One region of the Pradoshia eiseniae genome, then DNA from elsewhere that is predicted to be linked to it. Evidence: predicted binding sites of a transcription regulator. Region 1 holds the regulator's gene; each other region holds the start of a gene.
What was found. The regulator Rex, encoded in region 1, represses fermentation and respiration genes when NADH is low (regulators of the CRP and FNR family bind a similar motif). The targets are predictions, from matches to a motif close to TTGTGAAATATTTCACAA.
Positions count from the first base shown of each region.

Region 1 (3,194 bases):
GACATCGATTTTTCTAGGGCGCGCAGTTCTTCCTCCTGCTTTCGCAAATCCGCGAACACAGTCAGCATCTCATCCCAAATGGATAGGTCGGAATTTAAGCCCGTATGCTGGGCGAGATAGCCGATTGTCGTCCCTTTTGGCATGAAGATATTGCCTCCATCATGGGAAAGAGTGCCAGCGATGATTTTCAAAAGGGTGGACTTGCCGGCGCCATTACGGCCAACGAGAGCTATCCGATCCTTCGTTTGCACTTCAAGCTTTATACTGGACAAAATAGCTTCTGCACCATAATATTTGGATACATTATTAACTTGTAAAATAATCATGATTCTCACCTCAGGAAGTACTAGCTTAAGTGTATCTTACAAAGTCTGGGCACCGCAACTGAATAGGATATATGTGAATATTTACACAAAAGTTTCCGTGAAATCCATATATAATATAAAATAATGGTAAAGGGGGGAATGGTTTGAGTGATTTTACTCATTTCAACGAACAGGGAAGGGCGAAGATGGTCGATATTGTACATAAGCCTGAGACGGCCCGTACAGCAGTTGCGGAGTCAAGCATCCTAGTTAAAGAAGAAATTTATAAGAAAATCACCTCCGGGGAGATGGAGAAAGGTGACGTGCTGGCAGTAGCCCAAGTGGCTGGTATTATGGCAGCGAAGAAAACATCTGATATAATTCCTATGTGTCATCCAATTTCCCTTAAAGGAATAGACATTCGTTTCTTTTGGGAGGCTGAAAAAGAACAGAAGCGGCTGCGCATTCAGGTGTCTGTTAAGACGAAGGGAAGCACAGGCGTAGAAATGGAAGCCCTGACGGCTGCATCGGTTACAGCACTTACCATATATGATATGTGCAAGGCCATTGATAAAGGAATGGTTATTGGAGAAACATACTTAGTTAAAAAGACCGGCGGAGTATCCAGCCCGGATTTTCAAAAACAATTGGACGATTCATTATAAGGAACTCAACAAAAGTAAGGGAGAAGGGAAAGAAATGTTGCAGGAGAATACAAAAATACCACAAGCGACAGCAAAGCGTCTGCCGCTGTACTATCGATTTATACAAAATCTGCATGCATCAGGGAAACTCAGGGTATCATCAGCGGAGCTCAGTGAGGCTGTTAAGGTCGATTCTGCGACAATCCGCAGAGATTTTTCATATTTTGGAGCGCTTGGGAAGAAAGGATACGGCTATAACGTTAATTATTTGCTGTCTTTCTTTCGTAAGACCCTTGACCAGGATGAGCTCACCCAAGTGGCGCTCATTGGTGTCGGGAACTTAGGAACAGCCTTCCTTAACTATAATTTCATGAAGAATAATAATACGAAGATTGAAATGGCCTTTGACGTCTCACCTGAAAAGGTCGGCACCTTCATTGGAGATGTACCAATTTTTGATATGGATGCGCTTGAAAGCAAGCTTTCAAATTCCAACATCAAAGTGGCCATCTTGACAGTGCCATCGCATGCGGCCCAGCCAATAACGGATAGACTCGTTGCAGCGAACGTGAAAGCTATCCTGAACTTTACTCCGGCACGCTTAAGTGTCCCAGATGCTATCAGGGTGCATCATATTGATCTGGCTGTTGAATTACAATCGCTCGTTTACTTCTTAAAGCATTACCCGGCAGGCGGGACGGAAGAGCCTAAAGAAGCCAATAAAGCAGAAAAACTCGAAGGATAAACTTCGAGTTTTTTCTTTTATTTGTTTTTCGTTTGTTGCTCGTTATTCATTTCCTTGATTTTGCGGTGGATGCCGATGAAACGGATGCCAGAGCCGATATCAAGTGTAGCAAGGATGATCAGGAAGTAGGTGAAAAAATCCCATCCGCTCCTCGTTACGTTTTGGATGGCGAAAAAGACAAATACAGCCCCCAAAATGAAATAAGTCATAGCCATATACATTGGTGAACGTCTCATAATAAACCTCCGATAAAACTTTGTGCTTTCTCCAACTCTTTAATCAAATCACCAGAATTGGTGGAAATCAGAACTACTAATGTATTCATGCTAACGTGCGCAATGATAGGAACGATAATTCGGCCAGTTTTGACATACAGAAAGGCGAATGTGAAGCCCATAGCTGAATAAAGAAGAGTATGTTCAGGTTCTCCGTGCGCCAGAGAGAAGATAACCGAACTGACTAAGGCGCTAAGGAAGAATCCAAGCCGTCTATACAAAAGCGCTCCAAAGAGAATCTTCCGAAACACGATTTCCTCTAAAATTGGCCCAATGACAGAGGAAATCAGGATGACGACCGGGAACATATTAATTAGACGTAAAATATCCTGGGTGTTTTGGGACTCACCATTAATACCGAAAACCTGCTGTTCTATCGTACCAGCAACCGCTTGGGCAACAAAGGCAAGGAATATCCCGCCGATGGCCCAGGCAATTGAACCTCCAATCGGCATACGCTCCCATAAGTCCATTGATCTATTCATTGAATGCCGCTCATTTCGCAAAAAGTACAAGGTAATGAGCATGGCGATGGAAAAGCTGATGACAATCCAAGAAACGACCGAATAGATGGCTACTTGATCCTCGGCTACGAAGTTCGGCAAAATCCATCCCATCAGAGGAAGACCGATGATGCCCGATAGCTGCATGGCAATGTATGTAAGGACAATCAGCCAGTAATTATTCTTCAACGACAAAACTCCTTTAATGACAAGTATCTGAATCAAGCGGGCTTTGACTAAAGCCCAAAAGGAAAAAGCTACATCCTCATTCTACCCGTTTTTCCCCATTAGGTACAATGGCAAAACTTATCCCCCTTTTATACATAATCTTCCTGCAGCTAGGGTATACTAGCCAGGGTGTAGGCGGTGTAAAAACCTTATAAAATTTTCTAAAATTTTCGCTCATATCACTTGCAAATCAGATTGTCTTTATTTAATATATAAATTGTGTTAGCACTCACTATATACGAGTGCTAATAAAAATGGAGAGAATGTTAAGGAGGTAGTTTTACTTGTTAAAGCCACTAGGAGATCGCGTTGTGATTGAACTTGTCGCACAAGAGGAGAAAACTGCAAGCGGCATCGTGTTACCTGACACTGCCAAAGAAAAGCCATCTGAAGGCAAAATCGTAGCAGTAGGCACAGGCCGTGTCCTTGAGAATGGGGAGCGTGTAGGATTGGAAGTATCTGAAGGCGACCACATTATCTTCTCTAAATATGCA
Region 1 is NZ_PKOZ01000014.1:5,461-8,654, forward strand. Features, by position in the region: gene CYL18_RS16050 (ABC-F family ATP-binding cassette domain-containing protein) at 1-326, opposite strand, end outside; gene moaC (cyclic pyranopterin monophosphate synthase MoaC) at 470-970, shown strand; gene CYL18_RS16060 (redox-sensing transcriptional repressor Rex) at 1,005-1,694, shown strand; gene CYL18_RS16065 (YdiK family protein) at 1,712-1,930, opposite strand; gene CYL18_RS16070 (CPBP family intramembrane glutamic endopeptidase) at 1,927-2,661, opposite strand; gene groES (co-chaperone GroES) at 2,985-3,194, shown strand, end outside.

Region 2 (3,194 bases), on a different contig from region 1:
AATATCTCTGCCGTCTATTATGCGTTCGTTTATGAGGGAGGGAGCTGGATATTTGCTGATAAAGGGCAATACTCATTTGGCGAGCGAGCTACGGCCGCTGACAATAAGGTTCCTGTGACGCTTCATATCACCAGTAAAGATAATAAGCCGGTTGAGAATCTAAAGGTCAGCCTAAAGAGTATGTCGAATGGAAAGGCTTCTTTGCCTCAGAAGACGAATGAGAAGGGAATCGTCCAGTGGACAGTCAGCCAAGGGGTGTATACGGTTGTCATCTATCTGAATGACCAGGTTATAAAAGAGAAAAATGTCGCAATCAATCAAAAGAAAAAGGTGACAATCCAATTGAATCTCGATATCTAGGGCAGGAAGCCGGAGCGAATAGGAAGCTCGGCTTTTTATTTTTGCTCAAATAAGAGAATCAGGATAAACCCAGGCAATGGTGTTTACTGGAAAATGAGTGTGGTAAAAGGTATAGAGTCGATATAAGGAGGTGAGATAATGGAACATCTTAAGGCTTTGCTCATTAAGTTTGTTATGCTGACAGCTGTCTTATGGATTGTGCTCACAGTAGCCTTTGGAGTTAGTTTGTTAAATACCTTGCTAGTGAGTGCGGTCCTAACAGCGGCTGCCTATGTATTAGGGGATTTATTGATATTCCGGAAGTCAGGGAAGGATCAGGAGCATCAGAAACGAAACTTGATTGCTACCTTTTCTGATATGGTCTTGGCATTTGCCGTCATTTGGTTAATGGGAGAAGCTTTATTCTCCAATGATACCAACATCCTATCAGCTTCCTTAATCTCCGCAATCCTTATTGCCGGGGGCGAATGGTACTTCCATAAATATATTGATAAGAATGTATTTTACGTTAAGGAATCAGGCGAATCAATCACTGGAAACGCTGATTATACGTCTTAAAGATAATGGCCCGTTTCATATGGAAGCGGGTTTTTATTTTGGATATTTTCTACATATGTTTCACATGAAAGACGAACTTAGGTTGGTTTGAGTCCTTAATAGGTATTGGTAATCACCATGAAATTAAGAGGAATCATATGGAGAGAGTGAACTCATTCGAAAGTCAGGTTGAATATGCCCAGCAGCATTTGGGGATGAACACACATATTTAGTATGGAGTGGAACAGCGATGTGCATTGTGTAGGCGTATTTTGTTGCGTGCTAGGTAAAATAGTGAATTAACGATAAATTAAGCTTAAGTGTATGGATATAAGTTTGTGTTAGGTCTAATGAAGTTTAAATATTAAAATAAATGGAAGAATTTTCTAAATATTCCGTTTACATTTAAAGAAGGATTTGCTATTTTATAGGAAGATGTATATGTAAATTATTTGAAATAATGAATTGGAGTGATGAATATTGTATGAATAAGCGAATAAGGTAAGCTGCAGAAATGACTATGCCCACTTCACTCGAAATCAAAATGTATCCCCTTTTAAAACATTCCTAGATTCCCAACTCACACTCAATGATATATAAATAGTTTTGGAAAAATATGAATAAGAAAAGTCACACCTGCTACAATTGTTCCGTCCATAATGGGACGACTTGTGCCAAATAAATAATGCAACAAGTAAATGGATTATTATAAATAGGAGGATGGACAATGTGTAATTCAAAAAAAGTGTACGTGTTAGATACTGGTACAATGAAAATGGATAAAAACTATATGATATCTATGCATAACCCGGCTAGCATTCATAACCCTAATCCCCCATCAGAGTTTGTTGAATTCCCTGTTTATGCAGTACTAATCGATCATCCTGAAGGGAAAATTCTATTTGATACAGGCTGTAATCCAGATGGCATGGGTAAAGAGGGAAGGTGGCCTGAGGGTGTGCAAAGTTTGTTTCCTGCCTTTCAAAGTGAAGAATGTTATTTAATTAACCGTTTGGAACAATTAAAAGTAAGCCCGAAAGATATTAAATATGTCGTGGCATCACATCTTCATCTTGACCATGCGGGTTGTTTGGAACTCTTTACTAATGCCGAAATTATTGTTCATGACTCCGAATTAACCAATGTTATGAAAGCGTTTGCAATCACCCGTGATATGGGTGCTTATATTTGGGGAGATGTAATGGCTTGGATTAAAAGTGAATTGCGCTGGCGCACAATAAAACCGAATGAAAAGGAAGTACCGCTTGTGGATGGCATCAAAATCATTAATTTTGGACCTGGTCATGCATATGGAATGCTCGGCCTTCACATTGACTTGCCTGGACATGGAAATGTGTTGATCGCTTCAGACGCATTGTATACATCAGAAAGCCTTGGACCACCAGTTAAACCACCAGGTATTTTATATGATTCAGTCGGTTACCATGCGACTGTCGAACGGATCAGAGAGTATGCAGCCAGGACTAATGCGGAAATTTGGTTTGGCCATGATGCAAATCAGTTTGAAACGATGATTAAATCTACGGATGGGTATTACGAATAAATACTTCAAATATGAATGACTTTGAGGGAGATAGAGGGAGGATGAACATTGAGACAAATCGGCACGTTAATCAGGGAGCATCACAATATTGATCAGTCAGCCAAGGCTATCGAAGTCATTAATCCCTATAATCAGGAGCTATTAGCTACTGTTTATAGCTCGTCTCCAGAGGAGGTAGAAGAAGCGGTCACGGTTGCGCATGAAATGTTTGAGCAAACCATGCGCCATATGCCAGCCCATGAACGCAGCAAAATACTGCGTCTCGCTGCTAGTTTGCTAGAAGAGCGAAGCGAAGAATTTGCCAAAGTGATTAGTGAAGAAGCGGGCAAACCCATTGTGGAAGCGAGAGGAGAGGTTTTTCGGGGGATTCAAGTCCTGCAGTTTTCGAGTGAGGCTGCAAAAAACTTAAATGGGGAACAAATTGTGATGGACAGCGCCATCGGTGGAGAGAACCAAATTGGCTTCTCTAAGCGTGTGCCATTAGGAGTTATTGCAGCCATCACCCCATTTAACTTCCCTTTGAACTTAGCTTTGCATAAAATTGCCCCTGCCATTGCCGTCGGTAATACGATCGTGCTGAAGCCGGCAGAGAAAACGCCCATCTCCTCTGTATTATTGCATGAGTTGCTGCTGGAAGCGGGGTTACCGGCAGGTGCTTTTAATATGGTGAATGGATATGGCTCTGATCTAGTTGAACCGCTTGTCACTCATCCAAAAGTGAAAAAGATGACGT
Region 2 is NZ_PKOZ01000010.1:84,378-87,571, reverse strand. Features, by position in the region: gene CYL18_RS14625 (hypothetical protein) at 1-360, shown strand, start outside; gene CYL18_RS14620 (YndM family protein) at 499-918, shown strand; gene ahlS (AhlS family quorum-quenching N-acyl homoserine lactonase) at 1,625-2,461, shown strand; gene CYL18_RS14610 (aldehyde dehydrogenase family protein) at 2,519-3,194, shown strand, end outside.
Region 2: ahlS (AhlS family quorum-quenching N-acyl homoserine lactonase) is a predicted target of Rex. The motif match lies at 1,339-1,356, and genes of this name have one in related genera.

Region 3 (3,194 bases), on a different contig from region 1:
CTTCCGCTTCGGATAATTGCTCTTTCCCGTGTTCACGCTTTTCATTTAAGTAGAAGGCAATCTCAGATAATGCCGGGTCCTTCAGAAGTTCGCCCCATAAATTTTCATCAATTTGGACTAATTTAATCGTAAAACCGGTAAAAGCCGTTTGGAACTCGCTAATCAAGGAGTATGCTTCTCCGTTTAATTGATCTGCTTTTGTATCATGTACATCTTGGGCTGTAAGACATTCCAGGAATGCCACTACCTGTGAGACAGCTTTTTCAATTTCCTCTGTCTTCTCAAGTATTCTGACAAGCTGTTCCATCTCTTGCTTTTCCTGAATCGGAGTGAAATTCTTCACTTCTTCCTTATATACGACTAATGCTTCTTTAATTTTCTCTAGTTTAGCTGCAAGCTCAGCTGATTGGGAACCGCCCGTAAATATTCCATCCAGATCCCATTTAAGTGAATAGCTCATACTATATCCTCCTCGTCTTTTCATAATTTTCAGTATACATCTTTTCAATGGTGTTGAATATCATTTTTAATTTTGCTGAACACCTTCACTCTCTTGTCAAAACGGCTATAGTTATTTTGCTGTAAAAATAGGGAAGAGAACAGGGAAGGTATTTTAAATATTTTTATTATTTGAAATTTTTTACAAATGAATTATAATAATGAAGTCGTAATGCAAGACTTAGAATGAGGAGAAATTTATGGATTCTATATTAGCCCAATCACAGATTTCCCTGTTAAACGCCATCGGAGAAAATATATTCATTTGTGACGAGAATCATCAAATCATCATGTTAAACGATTATTCCAGCCAGCTCATTAATAGACTGATGCCATATACCGGTCTTGCAAGCAAGGATGATTATCTGGGCAGGAACATATGCGAGTTTTCTCCTGAGGAAGACAAAGCACTTTTAAAGGCCTTTGCTGCAGATGTCTTCCCCTTTGAGGCGAAGGTCAGCCTTTTTCACAATATGACTGCTGAGATGACTATTCACAAGCAGCAGACCAGTACAGGGCCGTACATCTACATCATTACCTTGAAGGATATTACCGATTATGAGGAAGAGCTTCATAAGGGATATGTCCTTTTAGAGGAATTATACGCACCCGTTATCCAGACGATTCTTGATGATGTCATCCTCATGCCCATTACAGGAACCATGACAGGAAAACGATTGGACAAGATCAAGGAGATTGCCTTATTCGAAAGCGTAAAAAGACAGGCCTCCTATCTAATTATCGACTTCACCGGCATGACGGCTTTGGATGATAACAGTATAACCATGGAGCTTGAAACGATTACCCGTTCCTTAGAGCTAATTGGAACAACCATCATCTATTCCGGCCTTTCAGCAAAGTTTGTCAAACAGATCATTGAGCAAGGCACATCTATTCCGACAGAAACATTCGCCACCTTCCGTCAGGCAATTCGATATGCCTGCAAAAAGAATGGCTATAAATTGGTTCATATATAAAATAACCCAACAAAATGAACAAAATGCGAAGGCGAGGAATTATCAGCCTTCTTTTTTATGCATTTTATTCTAAATAAAATAATATCAATATAATTAATCAATCAAACCATCCTTTCTATCCACTCGTTTCACTCAAAATACCGCCCCGCTTCTTCTTCTAAGGATAAAGACCTTATATCCTTCTTCCCACCTTGTTACCACAAGGTCTATTGGCCGACAAATTTTAGACAAAAATTCATAATAAATACCTTTTATACACTCTAAGATACATTTGTGACAAATTTTCATCCTGTCACAAATTTACCATTATTTATCACTATACTTTGCTAGTAATTTTCGATATATCCGACTAAAATACAAGTAGATACCCAAGTTAATATATTTTCAATATAATAACTTGTTGATGTCTTTTCCATTTTTCACAATATACATAAGAAAAGCATGACTATTCCCTGCTATCGTAATCATTCCTTCATTTAGTTGCACTTTCTTTGAAGATATTGTGAACTTTTGAACAACTTGTTAATTATTTTTGAAAGGTGTGGATATTTTTATGGAAATACTTGATTTAGCCCGTTTCCAGTATGCAGCAACGACGATTTACCACTTCTTCTTTGTACCGCTTTCTATCGGTCTCGTCTTCTTAGTTGCGATTATGGAAACATTGTATTTCTTCAAGAAAAAAGAAATATACCTCGATATGGCTAAGTTCTGGGGGAATATCTTCCTCATCTCATTTGCGGTCGGTGTCGTAACGGGGATTATACAGGAATTCCAGTTTGGGATGAACTGGTCTGAGTATTCGAGATTCGTAGGAGATGTATTCGGTGTCCCTCTAGCCATTGAAGCTCTTTTGGCCTTCTTTATGGAGTCTACCTTTATCGGGATTTGGATGTTCGGCCGGAACCGTCTTCCAAAATGGGTTCATCTAATGTCTATCTGGCTCGTATCCATTGGCACAATGCTATCAGCCCTTTGGATTTTGGCAGCCAACTCATTTATGCAAGAGCCTGTCGGAATCGCGGTAGTCGACGGTAAAGCCACATTAGTCGATATTTGGGCTTTCTTAACAAATCCGCAATTGCTCGTTGAATTCCCTCATACTATTTTCGGAGCTTTCGCAACCGGCGCATTTGTTGTGGGGGGAATTAGCGCTTACAAGCTAATGAAGAAAAAAGATATTGAATTGTTCAAACGTTCCTTTACAATTGCAACGGTATTAGGTATGGTTGCCGGTCTTGGTATCGCTTTCACCGGTCACTGGCAAGCCCAGCATTTAGTATCCTCACAGCCCATGAAAATAGCTGCGAGTGAAGGATTATGGGAAGACTCCGGTGACCCGGCGAGCTGGTCCTTGATAGCTGATATCGATGAAGAGAATAAAACAAATAATTGGTCTGTTGAGATTCCTTATTTATTGAGCCTGCTCTCTTACAACAGCTTTAACGGATCTGTTGAAGGAATGAACACACTGCAGGAAAGATATACTGAATTATATGGCGAAGGTGATTATATCCCTCCTGTAGCGCCAGTCTATTGGAGTTTCCGCGTCATGACATTTGGCGGAGGCATTATGATTCTGCTATCTATGGTTGGCTTGTTCTTGCTTAAGAGAAAAACGATTATGGAAAACACATGGTATTTGAAACTCATGCTTGGCGCTATCAGCTTGCCATTTATCGCCAATACAGCTGGCTGGATCATGACGGAAATCGGGCG
Region 3 is NZ_PKOZ01000001.1:335,008-338,201, reverse strand. Features, by position in the region: gene CYL18_RS01665 (M3 family oligoendopeptidase) at 1-460, opposite strand, end outside; gene CYL18_RS01660 (hypothetical protein) at 699-1,475, shown strand; gene CYL18_RS01655 (cytochrome ubiquinol oxidase subunit I) at 2,029-3,194, shown strand, end outside.
Region 3: CYL18_RS01655 (cytochrome ubiquinol oxidase subunit I) is a predicted target of Rex. The motif match lies at 1,976-1,993, and genes of this name have one in related genera.

Region 4 (3,194 bases), on a different contig from region 1:
CTATCCATTCATATTAATGCAGGTGGTGGAGAAGGGTATGAAGACTATATTTATCCAGGTATAGGCGGAGTAACCAAGGTCTATCAATCAAATATCCATTCAGAGATTATGAAATTAGTCAATTTCAAAGACAGAGGTGAAAAGACAGCCAATTTCCATGTGCTGCGTGAATCGAATATGCCAGCATTATTAACCGAAAATGGATTTATTGATAATAGCAGGGACGCGACGAAATTAAAGTCAGCTTCATTTATAGAAGCAATAGCCCGTGGACATGTAAATGGGATTGCTAAGAGTTTCGCTTTAACAAAGAAAAACACGGCAGTCTACCATATTGTTGTTTATGGAGATACCGTTTATTCATTGAGTAAAAAATATGGAAGTACAATCAGTCAGATCAAGAATTGGAATGGGCTAGACGATGATTATAAGATTATAGTCGGTGACAAGATTCGTGTAAAATAAGATGAAGTGTATGGTTGTATCCATTCTGCGAACAGGATGGATATTTTTATGATTTTTGCTTTAGAGGATTAATGCATGAGATGAATTTGGCAATTAAGGTCCAGAGGGACAAATTAACCTATATGGAATATATCTCAATTCTAAAAAAAGACGGAATTTCTCCGCCTGTATCACTTTTTAGCTGAAAGCCATTCGGCTACTTTTTCAGCTTCTTCACCTTTAATAATGCCAGCTGGCATGCCGTTAGCACCCTTATTGATGGTCTCCAGGATTTCATCCTTGCTCATTTTATTGCCAATGTTCACAAGTTCCGGACCAGCATAGCCTTCCAGTGTTTTTCCATGACATGAAGCACAATTATTTTGGTAAATTCTCTCTTCTTCAGTTACATTAGCTGTATCGTTAGTTTCTTCATCTGAGGAACATGCCGCTAGTGAGAATATAAGCGGAATGGAGAGTAATGCTTTTTTATACATAGTTATCTCCCTTCAGTACATAGTCTTAAGTGGAAATATGATATTCCACACTAATTTTAACATTTATGCCTGTTAATGAGAAAAGAAAGGGACGTCTTTTTGTTGAATTGTTACAAGTTTCACAAAATTGCCAAAGACAATATAAAATTTTTCAGATAAAATATAAGTATCAGATAAGTTATTATTTTTATCCTAATAGGGACAATAAATGACCATGAGGGACAATATAAGACCCTTATGAATATCCATAGGGAGGAAATATACATGTCTATCAAAGAAAAAGAGATTGAGGAAGTTCTATCCGTATCCGGAATGATTGATGGTTTAGTGGCTAAAGGAAAAGAAGCTTTACATGTCCTTGAAACCTTTGACCAAGAGACAATTGATGAAATTGTGCACCAAATGTCCATTGCAGGTCTTGATCAGCATATGCCGTTAGCGAAATTGGCAGTCGAGGAAACAGGCCGCGGAGTCTACGAAGATAAATGCACGAAAAACATATTTGCCACTGAATACATTTGGCATAGCATTAAATATAACAAAACAGCTGGAGTCATCGGTGAAGATGAGCAGGCAGGCATTGTGGAGATTGCGGAGCCGATTGGAATTGTAGCAGGTGTTACACCAGTGACAAATCCGACTTCTACGACTATGTTTAAGGCATTGATTTCCATCAAGACACGCAACCCGATTATTTTTGCCTTCCATCCTTCTGCACAAGAATCCTCTAAGCGGGCAGCAGAGGTCCTTTATGAGGCCGCAGTCAAAGCAGGAGCTCCAGAAGGCTGCATTCAATGGATTGAAAAGCCTTCTATTGAAGCCACCAAGCAATTGATGAACCATAAGGATGTTGCACTTGTATTAGCTACGGGGGGATCTGGCATGGTCAAATCTGCCTATTCCACTGGGAAACCTGCTCTTGGCGTTGGTCCTGGTAACGTCCCTTGCTACATTGAGAAAACAGCGAAGGTCAAGCGTGCTGTAAATGACGTCATCCTCTCCAAAACATTTGATAATGGCATGATCTGTGCCTCAGAGCAAGCCATCATCGTTGATACGGAAATCTATGATGAGGTGAGGAATGAATTCATCCTCAACAATTGCTACTTCGTTAATAAAGCTGAATTGAAAAAGCTTGAAAGTCTAGTTATCAATAAAGATACATGTGCCGTGAACCCTGATATTGTCGGTAAACCTGCAACTGAGATTGCCGCAATGGCAGGCTTTGAAGTACCTGCTGATACAAAAATCTTAATTGCTGAGCTCGAAGGAGCAGGTCCTGATTATCCGCTCTCAAGAGAAAAATTAAGCCCGGTTCTTGCCTGCATCCGAGTGAATACCACTGAAGAAGGCTACAAAGCATGTATGGATATGTTAAACCTAGGTGGTCTCGGACACTCTGCTGTCATTCACAGCACAGATAAAGATGTCCAATTGGAATTTGGAAAACGAATGAAGGCCTGCCGCATCATGGTCAATGCTCCATCTGCTCAAGGCGGTATCGGCGATATTTACAACGGATTTATTCCTTCTCTGACACTGGGCTGCGGATCTTATGGAAATAACTCTATATCAGAGAATGTATCTGCGGCTCACTTGATTAATGTGAAGAAAATGACGCAGCGCCGCAATAATATGCAATGGTTTAAATTGCCGCCTAAAGTGTATTTTGAGAAATATTCCACTCAATACCTGGCAAAAATGCCGCGCATTAAACGTGCATTTATCGTAACAGATGAAGGCATGGTCCGCCTTGGATATATTGATATCGTGAAAAGATACTTACAAGAAAACAAAGGCATTGAAGCAATAGACATGTTCGCTGATGTTGAGCCAGACCCAAGTGATGAAACGGTCTTCAAAGGCGCAAAATTAATGCATGCCTTCCAGCCTGATGTCATCATTGCAATCGGCGGAGGTTCTGCAATGGACGCTGCAAAAGGTATGTGGCTCTTCTATGAACAGCCGGAAACGACCTTCTTCGGTATCAAACAAAAATTCTTAGATATTCGCAAACGTACATTCAAATACCCTGAATTGGGCGGGAAGGCGCAATTTGTCGCTATTCCAACGACTTCAGGGACAGGGTCAGAGGTGACGCCGTTTGCGGTTATCACGGATAAAGCAACCAATGTAAAATATCCATTAGCCGATTATGCGCTGACACCAGATGTAGCCATTATTGACTCCCAGTTCGTTATGACCGTGCCAAAAAGCATTACGGCTGACACAGGGATGGACGTATTAACTCAT
Region 4 is NZ_PKOZ01000005.1:114,053-117,246, reverse strand. Features, by position in the region: gene CYL18_RS10540 (N-acetylmuramoyl-L-alanine amidase) at 1-465, shown strand, start outside; gene CYL18_RS10535 (c-type cytochrome) at 636-941, opposite strand; gene adhE (bifunctional acetaldehyde-CoA/alcohol dehydrogenase) at 1,206-3,194, shown strand, end outside.
Region 4: adhE (bifunctional acetaldehyde-CoA/alcohol dehydrogenase) is a predicted target of Rex. The motif match lies at 1,049-1,066, and genes of this name have one in related genera.